DNA from 3 places in the Kitasatospora sp. NPDC002040 genome. Region 2 is predicted to be linked to each of the others. Evidence: riboswitches for the same ligand, from Rfam matches in the RefSeq annotation. Region 2 holds a riboswitch; each other region holds the start of a gene.
The links. A riboswitch is a leader RNA that binds a small molecule or an ion and turns the genes downstream of it on or off. The one in region 2 is predicted to bind cobalamin.
Positions count from the first base shown of each region.

Region 1: linked by a shared signal. The riboswitch ahead of ABT118_RS12030 (ribonucleoside-diphosphate reductase subunit alpha) and the one ahead of ABT118_RS19245 (cobalamin biosynthesis protein) in region 2 are both predicted to bind cobalamin.
Region 3: linked by a shared signal. The riboswitch ahead of metE (5-methyltetrahydropteroyltriglutamate--homocysteine S-methyltransferase) and the one ahead of ABT118_RS19245 (cobalamin biosynthesis protein) in region 2 are both predicted to bind cobalamin.

Region 1 covers NZ_JBEOXV010000003.1:382,269-388,886, forward strand. Annotated here, with positions in the region: gene ABT118_RS12030 (ribonucleoside-diphosphate reductase subunit alpha) at 1-1,770, opposite strand, end outside; cobalamin riboswitch at 1,937-2,065, opposite strand; gene ABT118_RS12035 (GNAT family N-acetyltransferase) at 2,331-2,825, opposite strand; gene ABT118_RS12040 (helix-turn-helix domain-containing protein) at 3,135-4,076, shown strand; gene ABT118_RS12045 (histidine phosphatase family protein) at 4,073-4,816, opposite strand; gene mctP (monocarboxylate uptake permease MctP) at 4,939-6,609, opposite strand; gene ABT118_RS12055 (DUF3311 domain-containing protein) at 6,606-6,618, opposite strand, start outside.
Region 2 covers NZ_JBEOXV010000007.1:221,442-228,059, reverse strand. Annotated here, with positions in the region: gene ABT118_RS19255 (helix-turn-helix transcriptional regulator) at 1-116, opposite strand, end outside; gene ABT118_RS19250 (YidB family protein) at 512-928, opposite strand; cobalamin riboswitch at 1,053-1,252, shown strand; gene ABT118_RS19245 (cobalamin biosynthesis protein) at 1,334-2,275, shown strand; gene ABT118_RS19240 (cobyric acid synthase) at 2,272-3,786, shown strand; gene ABT118_RS19235 (putative cobaltochelatase) at 3,783-5,807, shown strand; gene cobO (cob(I)yrinic acid a,c-diamide adenosyltransferase) at 5,811-6,416, shown strand; gene ABT118_RS19225 (cobyrinic acid a,c-diamide synthase CobB) at 6,421-6,618, shown strand, end outside.
Region 3 covers NZ_JBEOXV010000002.1:826,140-832,757, forward strand. Annotated here, with positions in the region: gene ABT118_RS09020 (phosphatidylinositol-specific phospholipase C domain-containing protein) at 156-1,712, shown strand; cobalamin riboswitch at 1,825-2,061, shown strand; gene metE (5-methyltetrahydropteroyltriglutamate--homocysteine S-methyltransferase) at 2,224-4,539, shown strand; gene ABT118_RS09030 (phosphatase PAP2 family protein) at 4,604-5,272, opposite strand; gene ABT118_RS09035 (phosphatase PAP2 family protein) at 5,257-5,874, opposite strand; gene ABT118_RS09040 (DedA family protein) at 5,871-6,518, opposite strand.

The sequences.
Region 1 (6,618 bases), on a different contig from region 2:
CCACTGCGGCGCGGTGTCGAAGTGGTCCACGTGCAGCTGGCCGCGGGCGGCGCGGGTCTCCGCGTACGCCTCGTGCCGGCCGAGCTGGACGGCGAGCTCGCTGGAGCGCTCGTAGGCGACCAGCATGATCCGCTCGGCGATCAGGGTGGAGAGCCGCTTGGCCTCGGCCGAGTCGAAGTCCAGCCGGAGCTGGAAGAAGACGTCCTGGAGGCCCATCACGCCGAGGCCGACCGGGCGCCAGCGGGAGTTGGAGGTCCCGGCCTCGGTGGTCGGGTAGAAGTTGATGTCGATGACCCGGTCCAGGAAGGTCACGGCGGTGCGCACGGTGGCGTCCAGCCGGTCCCAGTCCATCGCGTTCAGCAGGTCGGCGGCGGTGGCCCCGGCGGCGACGTGGGCGCCGAGGTTGACCGAGCCGAGGTTGCAGACCGCGGTCTCGGAGTCGTCGGTGACCTCGATGATCTCGGTGCAGAGGTTCGAGGAGTGGACCACCCGGCCGGGCAGCGCGGTCTGGTTGGCGGCGCGGTTGGAGGCGTCCTTGAAGGTCATCCAGCCGTTGCCGGTGGTGGCCAGGGTGCGCATCATCCGGGCGTACAGGGTCTGCGCCGGGATGGTGCGGACGGCCTTGCCCGCGGCCTCGGCCTTCAGGTACGCGGCGTCGAACTCGGCGCCCCACAGGTCGACCAGCTCGGGCACGTCGGCCGGGGAGAACAGCGACCAGTCGGCGTTGGCGTTCACCCGGCGCATGAACTCGTCCGGGATCCAGTGGGCCAGGTTCAGGTTGTGGGTGCGCCGGGCCTCCTCGCCGGTGTTGTCGCGGAGCTCCAGGAACTCCTCGATGTCGGCGTGCCAGGTCTCCAGGTACACGCAGGCGGCGCCCTTGCGGCGGCCGCCCTGGTTCACCGCGGCAACCGAGGAGTCCAGGGTGCGCAGGAACGGGACGATGCCGTTGGACTTGCCGTTGGTGCCGCGGATCAGGCTGCCGCGCGAGCGGATGCGCGAGTAGGAGAGGCCGATGCCACCCGCGTGCTTGGAGAGCCGGGCGATCTGCGCGTAGCGGCCGTAGATCGAGTCCAGGTTGTCCAGCGGCGAGTCCAGCAGGTAGCAGGAGGACATCTGCGGGTGCTTGGTGCCGGAGTTGAAGAGCGTCGGCGAGGAGGTCAGGTACTCCAGGCGGCTCATCAGGGTGTACAGCTCGGCCACCTCGGCCACCGACTGCTCGGTGTCGCCGACCGCGAGGCCGGCCGCGACGCGGAGCAGGAAGTGCTGCGGGGTCTCGATCACCTTGCGGGTGATCGGGTGGCGCAGCAGGTAGCGGGACTGCACGGTGCGCAGGCCGAAGTACTCGAACCGGTCGTCGCCCTGCTGGTCGATCAGGGCGTCGAAGGCGTCGGCGTGCTTGGCCACGAAGGCGGCGGTGATGTCGCCGATCAGGCCCTCGGTGTGGCCGACCACGATCGAGGCGGAGAAGGAGACCGCGCCCTGGCCGATCGCCTCGTCCTGGATCTCCAGCGCGAGCAGGCGGGCGGCGAGCTTCGAGTACTGCGGGTCCTCGGCGATCATCGAGGCGGCAGCCTCCACGGCCAGCCCGCGCAGCTCGGCGAAGTCCGAGTTGGCGTTCCGGCCGCGCAGCGCAGCGGCCGCGACGTGGCCGGGGTCCACCTGGGGCAGGTCGATGCTGCGGTCGGTGAGCAGCCGAAGCAGCGCAGCACCGGGGTCGGTGTGTGCGGAGTCGGCAGAACCCTGGGAGGGCAGGGCAACTGAGGCAGCGATGGTCAAGGCGCTTCTCTCCTGGCGGCGGCGGTCGGCGAGGGGGCTACCGGACCACTGGGGCACAGGGGAGCGCGCGCAACGCCCGACGGCGTGCGCGATTCAACCCCCCTGGCCCACCCGCGAGGCCCGGACGTTACTGCTGTGCTGCATGGCGTCTGCGGGGAAGCCCTGTGGCACACCGTCGGCAGGTCATCGGACTCACGGGCACCCCTTGGGGCGCCTGCTCACCGCTGCGGGGCAGTCCCGGATTCGCACCGGGTTCCCCTGCTTCGACAGCGAGAGCGAGCATACATGTTGTAGTCCATCCAAGATGTAACCCCACATCTTGTGCGCGCAGCGTGTCGGGCTGACTCCTCGGCGGGTTCGGGGGCGGCGACGGGGGGCCGTCCGGCGCACACCCTCGGGCGCGCAAAGGGCACCGGACGGGCGGGGGGCGGTACGGCCCTACCGGGGGCGGCCCGCTCCGTACCCGCCGTATCCGCAGGCGGGTCCTGCGGGCAGCAGAATGTGGCGGACCGCACCGGGACTGGCCCGGCGCGGTCCGCCACAGGTGCCGGCGGTCAGAGGTCGATGACGTAGACGAGCAGCAGCACCCCCGGGCGGACCTCCCAGTCGCGCTCGGGGGCCCGGCGGAAGCCGAGGCGTTCGTACAGGCGGTGGGCCGAGGTCATCGAGGGCCGGGTGGAGAACGCCATGGCGGTCAGTCCGAGCTCCCGGCTGCGGGCCATCGAGGCGCGGACGAGCGCCTCGCCGGCGCCGCGGCCGCGGGCCGCCCCGCCGACCGCGAGCATCCGGATCTCGCCCTCGTGCGGGGCGGCGATGTCGGCGAAGCCGGTGCCGCCGACCGCGAAGGTCACGCAGCCGAGAAGCTGTCCGCTGCCAGGGTCGACCGCGACGAGGAGCTCGGCCTGTTCGAACCGGGGCCGGGCGTCGGCGAGCTTGGCGGCGTAGGGGCCGTCCGCGGGGCTGTGGCCGTCGCCGACGAAGGCTTCGAGGGTGACCGCTCCGACTGCTTCGAGATCGGCTTCGACGGCGCGGCGGATGACGATGTCCATGGCGACAGTGTGCCGGGGGCGGGGTCGGAGGGGGCGGGCAGGGTGCCCTGCAGCCGGGCGCCGGGCGCGGGGTCGTAGGGGTAGCCGCCGGGGCGGTGCCAGTTGTCCCGGCCGTGCCGGGAGTTGCGGTCGACGTCCCGGCCCACCAGCACGCCCAGCAGGGCGAACGTGCCGAGGATGCCGAGCAGGGCCAGGGTGCTTGCGACGGTCGAGGAGTCCATGTCCTCACTGTCCCGCCGCCCGGGCGCCGGGACGAGTGGCAGAAACGACCTATTGCATCGATATCCTGCCATCGGGCATTCTGGTGCCATGCTGCAGAACGTCGTGACCGTCGTGCTGGAAGAAGTCCACCCCTTCGAACTCGGCGTCGCCTGCGAGGTGTTCGGCCTCGACCGGAGCGACAACGGCCTGCCGGTGTACGACTTCGCGGTGGCCTCCGACCGGCCGGGCCGGCTCCGGACGCACGCCGGGTACAGCATCGACGTCGAGTACGGCGCCGAGCGGCTGGCCGGGGCCGACCTGGTGATCGCCGCCGCCACCACCGTCCGGGAGGAGTACCCGGCGGTGCTGATCGAGGCCCTGCAGGCGGCGGCCCAGCGGGGTGCCCGGGTGCTGTCGATCTGCAGCGGCGCCTTCCTGCTCGGTGCGGCCGGGCTGCTGGACGGCCGCCGCTCCACCACCCACTGGCGGCACACCGACCGGCTGGCCGCCCGGTTCCCGCTCACCCGGGTCGAGCCGGACGTGCTCTACGTGGACGAGGACCCGGTGATCACCTCGGCCGGCACCGCCGCCGGGATCGACGCCTGCCTGCACCTGGTCCGCAAGTTCCAGGGGGCCGAGGTGGCCCGGGGGATCGCCCGGCGGATGGTGGTCGCCCCGCACCGGGACGGCGGCCAGGCGCAGTTCATCGCCCGGCCGCTGCCGGAGGGCGACGAGGACTCGCTCGGCGGCCTGCTGGACTGGCTCCGCCGGAACCTGCACCACGAGCTGACGGTGGAACAACTCGCCTCCCGGGCCCACATGTCGCCGCGCACCTTCGCCCGCAGGTTCCAGCAGGAGACCGGCACCACCCCGCACCGCTGGCTGACCAACCAGCGGCTGCTGCAGGCCCAGCGGCTGCTGGAGGGCACCAACGAGCCGGTCGAGACGGTGGCGGCCAGCTGCGGCTTCGGCAATGCCGCCACGCTGCGGCACCACTTCACCCGCTGGCTCGGCACCACTCCGCAGGCGTACCGCCGCACCTTCGGTTAAAGGTGGTCGGTGCGGTTCCAGCTCTCGGGGTGAAGGGAATTGGCATGGTTCCGCCAGAGGCTGGTGGAGCAGTTGGCGACGGGGGGGAGATCGAGCAACTGGGATTCCGTCAGCCGGTCCAGGATGTAGCGGAGCATCAGCACCGGGCAGTCGTGCGCGACCACCAGAACGGGCCGCCCGTCCTCTTCCTCGCGGAGATCCCGCAACAGGCTCCGCATCCGCAGTGCGACGTCCAGAAACGATTCACCACCCGACGGCCGGTAATAGAGCTCGCCCATCTTGCGCCGCCTCGCCGCCTCGCCGGGGTGCTCCTTCTCGATCGCGGCCTTGGTGAGCATTTCCAGCACGCCCAGCTCGCGGTCCCGCAGCCGTTCGTCGTAGCGGACCGCCAGGCCGACCGGCACCGCCCCGAGCCCGCTCGCCTGGGCCAGCGCGATCCGCGCCGTCTCGGCGGTGCGGACGTACGGGGAGCACCAGACCGAGCGGGGCCGGTCCTCCGGGGGGAGGGCGGCCCACCAGCGGCCGAGGGCCTGCGCCTGGGCCTGGCCGTGCAGGGAGAGCGGGATGTCGGCGTCCCTGGAGGTGATCGGGACGGTCAGGGCGCCGGTCTCGCCGGCCAGCTGGAACTCGACGTTGGCGATGCTCTCGCCATGTCTGGTGGCGATCAGCACCGCGGGCTGTGCGGTCGCGGTGCGGGTGGTGCGGTGGCCGTTGAGGACGCTGCTGCTGGGTTCCGCCATGTCTCTCTCCCCGTTGTCCGGTCATCCGGTCATACGGATGATCGCGCCGTCCCCCAAGTGTTGACCGGGGGGACGGCGCGATCACAGGGCGCGCGCAGCACGGGCCCGTGCGCCCGGATGAATCAGTGCGCTACGGCGGGCTCCGGAGCCTCCGGGGAGTCGGGGGAGTCGGAGGGCGCGGGGACCTTCACCGGCGACGCGGGCGGGGCCTCGGCGGTGTAGTCGGCCCGGCTGGTCTCGTCGGCGCCCTCGGGGGCCTTGAGGGCCCGCAGGGCCAGCGTGAGGACCACGGTGACCAGGACGTTGAGGACGAAGGCGGTGAGGCCGATGTAGCCGATCTCGCCGACCCCGGGGATCTCGGCCGAGCTGCCGCCGAAGTGCTTGGTGGCGGCCGAGGAGACCCCGTACGCCTTCCAGGTGCCGTAGCCCATGCCGACCGCCCAGCCGGCCAGCAGCGCCCAGCGGTGGAACCAGCGGGTGAACAGGCCGCCGACGATGGAGACGAAGGTCTGCAGGATCCAGATCCCGCCCAGCAGCTGGAGGTTGATCGCGAACTGCTTGTCCATCAGCAGCACGAAGGCCAGCGCGCCGACCTTGACCAGCAGCGAGGCGAGCTTGGCCACCTTGGTCTCGTCCGCCGGGGTGGCGGTCGGCTTCAGGTACTCCTTGTAGATGTTGCGGGTGAACAGGTTGGCCGCGGCGATCGACATGATCGCGGCGGGCACCAGGGCGCCGATCCCGATCGCGGCGAAGGCCACGCCGGTGAACCAGTCCGGGAACATGTTCTCGAACAGCTGCGGCACCGAGAGCTGGGGGTTGAAGCCCTTCACGCCCTTGCCGACGCCGGCCGCGATGGCCATGAAGCCGAGCAGCGCGAGCAGGCCGAGCATCAGCGAGTACGCGGGCATGATCGCCATGTTCCGGCGCACCGTGTTGCGGGACTTGGAGGCCAGCACGCCGGTCACCGAGTGCGGGTACATGAAGAGCGCCAGCGCCGAGCCGAACGCCAGCGTGGCGTACGTCCACTGCGCCTTGGGCCCGGTGATCAGCGAGCCGACCGGCTTGCCGGTGGCCGGGTTGACCGCGCTGAACTTCTGCGCGGCCGAGTCGAAGATCGCGCCGTAGCCGCCGAGCCGCATCGGGATGTAGATCACCGCGACGATGATCACCAGGTACACCAGGGTGTCCTTGACGAAGGCGATCAGCGCCGGGGCGCGCAGGCCCGAGGAGTAGGTGTAGGCGGCCAGCACCGCGAAGGCCAGGAACAGCGGCAGGTCCTTGACGAACCAGTTGCTGTCCGCGCTGCCGCCGACCCCGAGCACGTCCAGCACGGCCTGGATGCCGACCAGCTGGAGCGCGATGTACGGCATGGTGGCCAGGATGCCGGTGAGGGCGACCACCAGGGAGAGCGACTTGGAGCCGTACCGGCCCTTCACGAAGTCGGCCGGGGTGACGTAGCCGTGCACCCGGGAGACCGACCAGAGCCGGGGCAGGAACAGGAAGACCAGCGGGTAGGCGATGATCGTGTACGGCACCGCGAAGAAGCCCGCCGCGCCCGCCCCGTAGATCAGCGCCGGGACGGCGACGAAGGTGTACGCGGTGTAGAGGTCGCCGCCGAGCAGGAACCAGGTGACCCAGGTGCCGAAGCTGCGGCCGCCCAGGCCCCACTCGTCCAGGTGCTGGGCGTTGTCGGCCCGGCGCCAGCGCGAGGCCAGGAAGCCCATCACGGTGACCAGGACGAAGAACAGCAGGAAGACCGTCAGCGCGGTCCAGTTGACGCCGGAGTGGTTCATGCCGCGTCA
Region 2 (6,618 bases):
TGCGCGGCCATCCCCTCCGCGACCTGGTCCGGGGTCAGGCCGAGCCCGGCCCGATGGGCCCGGGCCGCCGTCGGCGAGAAGGGCACGGGCGCGGGGGTGGGCGGTCTGCGTCGCATGCCACCAGACGCTAGGCCCGCACCCGTCGCCCCGATCACCCGCTGAACACACGAAGCCCCCGGGCCCCCCTCACCGGGCCTTTGGCGGATCGCACCAATGCTGACGCCCGATCAGCCCTCCTACTCGGAGGTAGGCACACGTTCGATCAACCAGTACGTCCGCCCGGGGCGCTGCTCCGCCGCGCGGGCGGTGCCGACTTCGGTCGGGCAGGGCGCCCCGACGGCGGAGCCGCCCGTCCGCAGCACCACGAGCCCAGGTCTGCTTGCCGAAGAGCTGCTCGAGTGTCGCGGGGCTCGGCACACGTTCGATCAACCAGTGCCTCACCCGGGGCCCAGGGCGCTGCCGAGGTGCGGCTCCGCCGCGCGGGCGGCGCCCCGGGCTTGTGGGTGAGGTCTCAGTTCTGCTTGCCGAAGAGCTGCTCGAGCGTGGCCGGGCTCGGCACCTCGCCGCTCGGCGTGAGCTGGTCGACCGCGCCCGGGAGCTGGGCGGCGAGCCGGTCGGCGGCCTCCTCGCGGGAGAGGCCGGCCTGCTGCGCCAGCGCGTCCAGCTCCTGGTCGGGCAGGGCGGCGGCGAGTTCGGCGCCGCTCACCGGGTGGTTGTCGCCGGTGCCGACCCAGGACTGGGCCTGCGACCCCAGCCCGCCCTGGGTCAGCTGCTGCAGCAGCGCGCCCAGGCCGCCGGACGCTCCCTTGCTGCCGCCGAGCGCTCCCAGCAGCAGGCCGAGCAGATTCCCCGCACCCCCGCCTCCACTTCCGCCCCCGCTTCCCCCGCCGCCGAGCAGTCCCCCGAGAAGTTTGCCGAGATCGGTCATGACCGTCCTCCAGTCCGGACGCGGACCTGCGCCGCGCCAGGGCCAGCTTCACCCGGCCCGGCACCCCCCGCACGGCGGGGCGAACGTCCGTGTGACCAACCCCTCCGCGCCCTTTGTTGACGGCCGATCGAGGCGCGTGATGGGATCCTTCAGCCAAACGGAGGCAAGTAGAGGAAGCCGGTGCGAATCCGGCGCGGTCCCGCCACTGTCACCGGGGAGCACGCTCGACATATGGTCACGACGGCCCGCCCAGGCGGCTGTTGGAAGGCCCGAGGGTGTGTCGGACCCGGAAGCCAGGAGACTCTCGCCCCCGGTACGTCGATCCAGGGCGCGGACCCTGAGTGAGGACACGCACGCCATGCCGCCTGCCCAGGACCGCGACGACCTCCCCCCGTCGTGCGCAGGCTGACCCCCGCGCTCCCCTTCCTGCTCGGCTCCGTCACCGGCTACCTCGCCGACGCGCAGTTCGCCGACCCCCGCCGGGGCCACCCCGTGGCCGTGTTCGGCTCGGCCGCGTCCCGGCTGGAGCGCCGGCTGTGGCGCGACCACCGTCCGGCCGGGGCCGCGTACACGGCCGCCTGCGTGGGCACCGTCGCGGCCGGGGCCGTGCTCGCGGAGCGGGCCCTGAAGGACGCCCCGGTCGCCCGGGCCGTCCTCGCCGCCGCCGCGACCTGGACGGTGCTGGGCGGCACCTCGCTGACCCGGGAGGCCCGCACCATCGGCCGTTCGCTCCGGCAGCACGACCTGGCCGCCGCCCGCGAGCGCCTGCCGCACCTGTGCGGGCGGGACCCGAGCGCGCTGGACGGGCCGCAGATCGCCCGCGCCGTGGTGGAGTCGGTGGCCGAGAACACCGCCGACGCCGTGGTGAACGCGCTCACCTGGGGCGCGCTGGCCGGCACGCCGGGTCTGCTCGCCTTCCGGGCCGTCAACACCCTGGACGCGATGGTGGGCCACCGCTCCCCGCGCCACCTGCGGTTCGGCTGGGCCTCGGCCCGCCTGGACGACCTGGCCGGGTGGCCGGGTGCCCGGCTGACCGCACTGCTCACGGTGGCGGCCGCGCCCGAGCCGCGCACCGCCTGGCGGGTCTGGCGCCGTGACGGCTCGTCACACCCCAGCCCGAACGCGGGCCAGGCCGAATCGGCCTTCGCCGGAGCACTCGGCGTCCAGCTGGGCGGCACGCTGCGGTACGGGGAGCGTGTCGAGCACCGGCCGGTACTCGGCGGCGAGCTGCGGCCGGTGACGGTCGATGACATCGAACGGGCCTGCACGCTCTCCCGGCGGGTCGGCGCCCTGGCACTGGCGGTCACCGTGACCGGCCGGGCACTGTACTCGTGGAGGAAGCGATGAACGCTCTGCTGGTCGCCGGGACGACCTCCGACGCGGGCAAGAGCGTGGTCACCGCGGGCATCTGCCGCTGGCTGGCCCGACAGGGTGTCAGCGTGGCGCCGTTCAAGGCGCAGAACATGTCGCTGAACTCCTTCGTCACCGCCGACGGCGCCGAGATCGGCCGCGCGCAGGCGATGCAGGCACAGGCCGCCCGGGTGGAGCCGGAGGCGGCGATGAACCCGGTGCTGCTCAAGCCGGGCGCGGACGGCCGCAGCCAGGTGGTGCTGCTCGGCAAGGCGGTCGCCGAGGTCGGCGCGCTGGACTACCGCGAGCGCAAGCCGGTCCTGCTGGAGCGGGCACTGGAGTGCCTGGCCGACCTGCGCAGCCGGTACGAGGTGGTGGTCTGCGAGGGTGCGGGCTCGCCCGCCGAGATCAACCTGCGGGACCGCGACATCGCCAACATGGGCCTGGCCACGGCGGCGAAGCTGCCGGTGGTGGTGGTCGGCGACATCGACCGGGGCGGCGTCTTCGCCGCGATGTACGGGACGCTGGCGCTGCTGTCGGCCGAGGACCAGGCGCTGGTGGCGGGCTGGTTCGTGAACAAGTTCCGGGGCGACGCCCGGCTGCTGGCGCCCGGCCTGGAGATGCTGCGCGAGCTGACGGGGCGTCCGGTGCTCGGCACGCTGCCGATGCTGTCCGGCCTGTGGCTGGACGCCGAGGACTCGCTGGACCTGACCACGGTGGTGGACCAGGGCTCGGTCCGCGGCCCGGTCGGGGCGGACGTGCTGCGGGTCGCGGTGGTCCGCTTCCCCCGGCTGTCCAACTTCACCGACCTGGACGCGCTGGCGCAGGAACCGGGCGTGCTGGTCCGCTGGGCCACCCGGGCCGAGGAGCTGGCCGACGCCGACCTGGTGGTGCTGCCCGGCACCCGGGCCACCGTGGCGGACCTGGCCTGGCTGCGCGAGCGCGGGATCGAGCCGGTGCTGAAGGCCCGGGCGGCCGCCGGGCGGCCGGTGCTCGGGGTCTGCGGCGGGTACCAGATGCTCGGTCAGGTGATCGAGGACGCGGTCGAGTCGAAGGCCGGGACGGTCCAGGGGCTCGGCCTGCTGCCGACCCGGGTGGTGTTCGGCCGGGAGAAGGTGCTGGCCCGTCCGGTCGGCGAGGCCTTCGGCGAGCGGGTCGAGGGGTACGAGATCCACCACGGCGTGGTGACGGTCGAGGGCGGGGAACCGTTCCTGGACGGCTGCCGGGTCGGGTCCGTCCGGGGCACCACCTGGCACGGTGCGCTGGAGAACGACGGCTTCCGCCGGGCGCTGCTGCGCGAGGTGGCGGAGCAGGCGGGCCGGGCCTTCGTCCCGGCGCCGGACACCTCCTTCGCCGCCGCGCGCGAGGAGCGCCTGGACCGCCTGGGCGACCTGATCGAGGAGCACGCCGACACCGACGCCCTGTGGAAGCTGATCGAGGGCGGTGCACCCGCCCACCTGCCGTTCGTCCCACCCGGGGCACCCCGAGCTACGGAGACCGACCGATGACCGACGTGCGTTACCCCTTCACCGCGATCGTCGGCATGGCCGACCTGCGGCTCGGGCTGCTGCTGAACGCCGTCTCGCCGGCCGTCGGCGGCGTGCTGGTCCGGGGTGAGAAGGGCACCGCCAAGTCGACCATGGTGCGGGCCCTGGCCGGGCTGCTGCCGTCGATCGACACGGTGCCGGGCTGCCGGTTCGCCTGTGACCCCGCGTCACCCGACCAGCAGTGCCCGGACGGTCCGCACACCCCGGCCGGTGGCGACAGCCGTCCGGCGTACCTGGTCGAGCTGCCGGTCGGCGTCTCGGAGGACCGGATCGTCGGCTCGCTCGACCTGGAGCGCGCACTGGCCGAGGGCGTCAAGGCGTACGAGCCGGGCCTGCTGGCCCGGGCGCACCGGGGCGTGCTCTACATCGACGAGGTGAACCTGCTCCAGGACCACGTGGTGGACCTGCTGCTGGACGCCGCCGCGATGGGCCGTTCCTACGTGGAGCGCGAGGGCGTGTCGGTCCGGCACGCGGCCCGGTTCCTGCTGGTCGGCACGATGAACCCGGAGGAGGGCGAGCTGCGGCCGCAGCTGCTGGACCGGTTCGGGCTGACGGTGGAGATCGCGGCCACCCGGGAGCCGGACGAGCGGGCCGAGGTGGTCCGCCGCCGGCTGGCGTACGACGCCGACCCGGACGGCTTCGCCGCCCGGTTCGCGGCCGAGGAGCAGGAGCTGGCCGAACGGATCACCACCGCACGGGAGTTGCTGCCCCGGGTCGAGCTGACCGATGTGGCGCTGCGTCAGATCACGGCCGTCTGCGCCGCGTTCGAGGTGGACGGGCTGCGCGCGGACATCGTGATGGCCCGCACCGCAGTCGCCCTGGCCGCCTGGGAGGGGCGGACGGAGGTGAACGAACAGGACGTCCGCAAGGCCGCCCAGCTCGCCCTGCCGCACCGTCGGCGGCGGAACCCGTTCGACGCACCGGGGTTGGACGAGGAGCAGCTCGACCGCACCCTGGACGAGCACTCCGACGGCCCCGACGAGGGCCCCGAGGACGACGGCCCGGACGGCGGCGGCCCGGACGGTGACGGCGGCGGTGCCCCCGAGCCGCAGGGCGACGCCCCCGACGGCTCGGCAGCGGCCGAAGAGCCCGCCGCGGAGCCGGAGTTGCCCGCGCAGGCGCAGGGCGGCGGCAGCAAGGCGCCGGTGGCCTCGGCCGGGGAGCCGTACCGGACCCGGCTGTTCAAGGTGCCCGGCACCGGCAAGGGCGCCCAGGGGCGCCGCTCCCCCGCCGAGACCGACGGCGGGCACACCATCCGGGCCCGGCGGCCGCAGGGCCACCTGAGCCGGCTGCACCTGAGCGCCACCCTGCAGGCCGCCGCGCCGCACCAGGCGGCGCGCGGGCGGGACTCGCGGGCGCTGGTGCTGCGCAAGGACGACTTCCGCGAACAGGTGCGCCAGGGACGGGAGTCCAACCTGGTGCTGTTCGTGGTGGACGCCTCCGGGTCGATGGCGGCCCGGCAGCGGATGACCGCCGTCAAGGGCGCGGTGCTCTCGCTGCTGATGGACGCCTACCAGCGGCGGGACAAGATCGGCATGATCACCTTCCGGGGCACCGGCGCCGAGCTGGCGCTGCCGCCCACCTCCTCGGTCGAGGTCGGCGCCGCCCGGCTGGAACAGCTCCCCACCGGGGGGCGGACCCCGCTGGCCGCCGGGCTGCTCCGGGCGCACGAGACGCTCCGGCTGGAGCGGATGCGCGACCCGCACCGCCGCCCGCTGCTGGTGGTGGTGACCGACGGCCGGGCCACCGGCGGCAAGGACGCGCTGGCCCAGTCCGGCCGGGCGGCCGGGCTGCTGGCCGCCCAGGGCGTGGCGAGCGTGGTGCTGGACTGCGAGTCCGGCCACGTCCGGCTCGGCCTGGCGCACACCCTGGCGGCCCAGCTGAACGCCTCCGCCGTCACCCTGGACGACCTCAGGGCCGAGGGCGTCGCCGCCCTGGTGCACGCGCACCGGCCCTCCCCATCGATGCGAAAGGCAGCCTGACCCATGCCCAAGGGCCAGCCCGAGACCGTCCCCGACGACGGCCTGACCACCCGCCAGCGCCGTACCCAACCGATCACCGCCGTGCACACCGGCCCCGGCAAGGGGAAGTCCACCGCCGCCTTCGGGATGGCGCTGCGGGCCTGGAACCAGGGCTGGCCGGTCGGGGTGTTCCAGTTCGTCAAGTCGGCCAAGTGGAAGGTCGGCGAGGAGAACGCGCTCAAGGTGCTCGGCGCCTCCGGCGAGGGCGGCACCGTCGCCTGGCACAAGATGGGCGAGGGCTGGTCCTGGGTCCAGCGCTCCGCGGACATGGTCGAGTCCAGCGAGGAGGCGGCCAAGGAGGGCTGGGAGCAGGTCAAGCGCGACCTGGCCGCCGAGACCTACCGCTTCTACGTGCTGGACGAGTTCACCTACCCCATGCACTGGGGCTGGGTCGACGTGAACGAGGTGGTCGAGGTGCTGCGCAACCGCCCCGGCAACCAGCACGTGGTGATCACCGGCCGGTACGCCAAGGACGAGCTGCTCGAACTCGCCGACCTGGTGACCGAGATGACCAAGCTGAAGCACCCCATGGACGCCGGCCGCAAGGGCCAGCGCGGTATCGAGTGGTAGTCCGTTGAACAACATCCCCCGCCTGGTGATCGCCGCCCCCTCCTCGGGGGCGGGCAAGACCACCGTGGCCACCGGCCTGATGGCCGCCCTCGCCGCGCGCGGCCTGGCGGTCTCCCCGCACAAGGTCGGCCCCGACTACATCGACCCCGGCTACCACGCGCTGGCCGCCGGGCGGCCGGGCCGCAACCTGGACGCCTTCATG
Region 3 (6,618 bases), on a different contig from region 2:
CGGCCCCGAAGGATCGCCCTCGGGGTCACCTGCGAGTGCCCTCCCGTCCCTGGCCGACGGGCCGGGTCGGCTGGGAGGGTGGCGGGGACAGGGCGCAGGAGCGGTCCCACCGCACCGGTGCCCTGCTTTCGTCTCCCCGATCGTGAAGAGCCACCATGCACCTCTCCCCCTCCGCCCCCGCCCGCCGGGCCGGCGCCGTCCTGCGCCGGAGCCTCCGCCGCCTCACCCGTGCCGCGGCGGTGGCGGTCGTCACCACCGCCGCCCTCCTCCCGCTGTCCGTGCCGGGCACCGCCCACGCCAGCGGGACGGACAACCGGGACGCGTACCGGAACCTCGGCGACGCCCCGCTCGGGGACTGGATGTCGCAGTTGGGGCCGAACACGCCGCTGACCGCGATGTCGATCCCCGGCACGCACGAGACGCTCTCCCTGCACGGGGGCAACGCCGTGCAGACCCAGCAGGACTTCGGCGACAGCGCGGCGACGCTCAGGGCGCAGCTGGACCGCGGCATCCGCGCGATCGACATCCGGGTCCGCGTCATCGGCGGCACCTTCACGATCCACCACGGCACCTTCTACCAGACCGCCAACTTCGAGGACGTGCTGAAGAAGGCCCAGTCGTTCCTGGGCGCCCACCCCGGCGAGACCGTCGTGATGCGGCTGAAGGCCGAGTGCAACGGCTCCACCGGCAGCTGCACCGACGAGCCCGCCTCGGTGGACCAGACGGTGCGTCAGCAGATCTTCGACAACTACGTCGCCACCTTCCCCGGCCTCTTCTACAACGACGGCCGGCGGACCGATCCGCCCACCCTGGGGCAGGCCCGCGGCAAGATCGTGCTCGGGTTCTTCAACGGCCCCGGCGGCGGCGACTACTCGGGCTACGGCCTGAACGGCTTCGAGGCCCACACCCAGGACACCTGGAACGCCGCCGACGCGCCGACCAAGTGGAACCTGGTCAAGAAGAACCTCGACGCAGCCGTCGCCGGCAGCACCAAGCAGACCTTCGTGACCTACACCTCCGCCTCCAACGCGCCGCTCGGCTACGGGCCGGACGAGATCGCGGGCGGCACCAGTGTCCTGCGCGGCAAGGAGCTGGTCTGGGTGCCGGGCGTCAACGAGCGGCTGATGGACTACTTCAACAGCGGTGGCGGGAAGGGCCGCCTGGGCATCGTCATGATGGACTTCCCCGGCTGGGCCCCGGTGTACGACCTCATCATGCGCAACCAGGACCTCAAGTCCCGCGAGGGCGACCCGGCGATCTGGCGGGTCAGGGCCGACAAGAGCTACGCCGACACCAAGTACGGCCGCTGCATGGTCCGCGGCCCCGAGTTCGACGACAACGCGGACGGCGGACTGGTCACCCAGCGCGCCTGCCAGGCCACCGCCCCGAGCAGCCACCAGTGGACCGCCACCGACCCGAAGGACTCCTTCGACGGCAAGGGCTACTACTGGCTCAAGGCCGCCAACGGCAAGTGCCTCACCGTGCCCTACAACAACGGCACCCCGCCCGGCGCCGGCACCCAGCTGTTCTGGTGGCCCTGCGAGACCCGCTGGTTCTCCGGCAGCCAGATGTGGAACGTCATCCCCACGCCGCTCCCGGACGGCACGGGCTACAAGTTCATCAACTACTGGACCGGCCTGTGCCTGATGGTCGACCCGTCCACGGCCGCGCAGTCCGGCGGCAAGGTCGTCCAGGGCAGCTGCCCGCGCTGACGGCTGCCCGTCCCGCGGGGGTGACCCGCGGGACGGGCCCGTTCGGGCATCGCCTGCGTCTCGGAGTGCGGACGGGGTGGCGGGTTGTGCTCCTGGTGCCCCGGTTTCGTTCTATGGTGGCCCTGTAGCTGGTTCGCGCTGCCCGCCAGGCAGATGCGTCGTAAGAGGGAACCCGGTGAAGCCGATCGATCGGCCAGTCCGGGACTGCCCCGCAGCGGTGAGTGGGAACGACCGCCGTCATACGCACTGGGTCCGGAACGGGCCTGGGAAGCGACGGCCAGTAGGTGACCGCCCTTCCAGGGCGGCCGTGCCCGCGAGTCCGAAGACCTGCCCGCTGCCCGCACGCGACCTTTCGCGCGCGGAGATCTCGGTGACCTCGTGGGCGGGTCGGCGGACGGCAAGGCGGGCTCGGCGCTGTTGACGCGCAGACGGTCCCGTCCTGTTCCGTACCCCTTCGCGCCTGACGTCCCGTCATCGGGGACCAGGAGACAGACTCGCGAAGGAGAGTCCCTTGACAGTGCGTTCCGCCGCCACGGCAACCCGGGCCACCGTGCACGGCTACCCCCGCCAGGGCCGCAACCGGGAGCTCAAGAAGGCGATCGAGGGGTACTGGAAGGGCACGGTCACAGCCGAAGCCCTGCTCACCGCCGCCGCCGGGCTGCGCCGGGAGAACTGGCAGCAGCTCACCGAGGCCGGCCTCCACGAAGTGCCCACCGGTGACTTCTCGCTCTACGACCACGTACTGGACACCACGGTCGCGGTCGGCGCGATCCCGGCCCGCCACCGCGCGGCCGTCGACGCCGACGCACTCGACGGGTACTTCGCGATGGCGCGCGGCACCCAGGAGGTCGCGCCGCTGGAGATGACCAAGTGGTTCGACACCAACTACCACTACCTGGTGCCCGAGTTGGGCCCGGACACGGTCTTCACCGCCAACCCCGCCAAGGCCGTCACCGAGCTGCGCGAGGCCGTCGAACTCGGCCACCGGGCCCGGCCCGTGCTGGTCGGCCCGGTCACCTACCTGCTGCTGGCCAAGCCCGCCCCGGGCGTGGCCGCCGACTTCCAGCCGCTCACCCTGCTGGACCGGCTGCTGCCGGTCTACGCCGAGCTGCTGGCCGAGCTGTGGACCGCCGGTGCGGACTGGGTCCAGCTGGACGAACCCGCACTGGTCCAGGACCGCACGCCGGCCGAACTCAACGCCGCCGCCCGGGTCTACCGCGAGCTGGGCGCCCTGACGGAGCGTCCGAAGCTGCTGGTCGCCAGCTACTTCGACCGCCTCGGCGAGGCGCTGAAGGTGCTGGCCAAGTCGCCCGTCGAGGGCCTCGCGCTGGACTTCACCGGCCCCGCCGCCGCCAACCTGGACGACCTGGCCGCCGTCGGCGGCCTGCCCGGCAAGCGCCTGGTCGCCGGCGTGGTGGACGGCCGCAACATCTGGATCAACGACCTGGAGAAGTCGCTCGGCACCCTGGCCACCCTGCTCGGCCTGGCCGACCGGGTGGACGTGGCACCGTCCAGCTCGCTGCTGCACGTACCGCTGGACGCCACCGCCGAGCGCGACCTCGACCCGCAGATCGCCCGCTGGCTGGCCTTCGCCCGGCAGAAGGCCCGGGAGACCGCCCTGCTCGCCCGGGGCCTGCGCGAGGGCGCGAGCGCGATCACGGCCGAACTCGCCGCCAACCGCGCCGACCTGGCCTCCCGGGCCGGCTCCGCGGTCACCCGGGACCCGGCCGTCCGGGCCAGGGCTGCGGCTGTCACCGCCGAGGACACCCGCCGCGCCCAGGCGTACCCGCAACGGGCCGCGGCGCAGCGCGCCCGGCTGGCCCTGCCGCTGCTGCCGACCACCACCATCGGCTCGTTCCCGCAGACCGGCGAACTCCGGCTGGCCCGGGCCGATCTGACGGCCGGTCGGATCGGTGCCGCCGCCTACCGGGAGCGGATGGAGGCCGAGGTGCGTGAGGTGATCGCGTACCAGGAGAAGGCCGGGCTCGACGTGCTGGTGCACGGTGAGCCCGAGCGCAACGACATGGTGCAGTACTTCGCCGAGCGGCTCACCGGCTACCTCGCCACCCGCCACGGGTGGGTGCAGTCGTACGGCACCCGGTACGTCCGGCCGCCAGTGCTGGCGGGCGACATCTCCCGGCCGCACCCGATGACCGTCGACTGGTACCGCTACGCACAGGATCTGACGGACCGTCCGGTCAAGGGCATGCTCACCGGCCCGGTCACCATGCTCGCCTGGTCCTTCGTCCGCGACGACCAGCCGCTCGCCGACACCGCCCGCCAGGTCGCCCTCGCCCTGCGCGACGAGGTCACCGACCTGGAGGCGGCTGGCGCGGCGGTGATCCAGGTGGACGAGCCCGCGCTGCGCGAGACCCTGCCGCTGCGCGCCGCCGACCGTCCGGCCTACCTGGACTGGGCCACCGAGGCGTTCCGGCTCTCCACCTCCGGGGTCCGCGCCGACACCCAGGTCCACACCCACATGTGCTACGCCGAGTTCGGCGCGATCATGACCGCGATCGACGAACTCGACGCCGACGTCATCTCCCTGGAGGCGGCCCGCTCGCACATGCAGGTCGCCCACGAGCTGGCCGACGCGGGCTACCCCCGCGAGGTCGGCCCCGGCGTCTGGGACATCCACTCACCCCGCGTACCCGGCACCGAGGAGGCCGTGGAACTGCTCCGGGCCGGCCTGGCCGCGATCCCGGCCGAACGCCTCTGGGTCAACCCCGACTGCGGCCTCAAGACCCGCGGCTGGCCCGAGACCCGCGCCTCGATCGACAGCCTGGTCGGTGCGGCCCGCCGACTCCGGGCGGAACTCACCGGCTGACGCAGCCTCAGGCCGGGGCGGGCCCACCTCGAACAGGGTGCCCGCCCCGGTCCCCCCGGTGCGATCACTCCGTACGGTCGGTCCGGGCCGGGGTCCGCAGCAGGGCGGCGCCGAGGAGTAGCCAGGCGGTGGCGAGGAGCCAGCCGCCGAGGACGTCCAGCGGCCAGTGCACGCCGAGGTAGACCCGGGTGGCGCCGATGACGGCGCCGAAGGCCAGGGCGAGCGTGGTGGCGGTGCGTCGGGTGCCGGGGTGGGTGCGGGCGACGGCGAGGGCGAGCAGCCCGGCGCACACCGCAGAGGTGAAGGCGTGGCCTGAGGGGAACGCGAACCCGGAGGGGGTGAACGCCCAGTCGACGGCCGGTGGGCGGGCTCGGCCGAAGCCGTGCATCAGGCCCTGCCGGAGGAGCTGGCCCGCGACCAGCCACAGCACCGGGGCGAGCAGCAGTGCGGCTGCGGCCCGGCCGGAGCGGTGGGGCCGCCGGGCGCGGACCAGGACGACGCCGGCCGCGAGGGCGACGAGGTAGGGGAAGGGGCCGGTGCCGAGCGAGGTGACGGCGTCGGCCGTGCTGACGGCGGCGGACGGCCGGTGGGCGACCGCAAGGTCGATCGCCGCCCGCTCGAAGCCCAGCGGTGCCCATCCGTTCAGGTCGAGCACCACGGCGATGACGGCGAACGCCCCGGCGCAGCCCGCGATCCAGGGCGCCGCCTGACGGAGGGTCATGCGGTCAGCCATCGGCGCAGCCTCCCCTCACGGGCCCGGTCGACCAGGGGTGCGCTGCGGCCGGCCAGCAGGGCGAGGCCGTAGCCGGCGGCGGTGCCGACCACGGCACCGAGGACGACGTCGTGCGGGTAGTGGACGCCGACCAGCACCCGCGAAACGCCCATCGCGATGGCCAGGACAAGGGCGACTGCGCCGAGGCGGCGGTCGACCTGCCACAGCACGGCGGCCGCGGCGAAGACGATCACGGTGTGGTTGCTGGGCAGCGACCAGTCCCCGACGCCCGGGCACGCTTCGAGGGTGGGCCCGGCCTCCAGCACCTGGCACGGGCGGGGCTCGCGCAGCACGGACTTGAGCAGGGTGTCGGCGGCGAAGGCGACGGTCACCACCAGCGGTGCGGCCAGCGCCCGGGCCAGCGTCGCACTGTCGGCCCGCCGGGCGCGCCACCAGGCGAGCAGCATCAGCACGGCGACCAGGACCAGGCCGTAGGCGGAGAACGCGGCGACGACGTGCCGCACCGGCGCCGGGAGGTGCTGGGCCCAGTGGTCGATGCGCTGGTACAGGCCGCCGTCGACACCGCGGCCGTCGAGGGCGAGCAGGCTCGCGGACCGGTTCATCGGGCCCCGGCCTGTCGACGGGAGCGCAGCACCTCCAGCACCAGCGGTGCCAGGGAGACCGCCACCACCACGGCGATGATCGGCAGCAGGTAGTGGTCGACGTTCGGGATCGAGGAGCCGAGCGCGTACCCGGCCAGGACCAGGCCGACCGTCCAGACCAGTCCGCCGACGACCTGCCACAGCGTGAAGGTACGGACGTTCACGCCGAGGGCGCCGGCCAGCGGGTTGAGGACGGTGCGCACCACGGGGACGAAGCGGGCCAGCACGACGGCCTTGCCGTGGCCGTAGCGGTCGAGGATCTCCTCGGCCCGCACCGCGCCCTGGTGCAGGTGCTTGCTGCGGGAGCGGGCCAGCAGCGCACGGCCGCCCCGGCGTCCGATCAGGAAGCCCACCTGAGCACCGGTCAGGGCGCCGACCACGGCGGCCGCGAGGACCTGGGCGAGGTCGAGATGGGGTCCGCTGTGCGCGCCGGTGGTGCACAGCAGGCCCGCGGTGAACAGCAGCGAGTCGCCGGGGAGGAAGAAGCCGACCAGCAGGCCGGTCTCCGCGAACATGACCACGGCGATGCCCAGCGCGCCGAACGCGGCCAGCAGTGAGCCCGCGTCCAGCGGGTTGACGGCCGACAGGGCCGAGGAGATGAGCATCTTTCGGTGCCTTTCCAGGTGGGGCTGCCGGTCGGCGGCTTCGGCTGCGGGGGCTCTCCCCCAGGGCTGGGCCGTGTCGTGCCCGAACAGTCATGGCCAG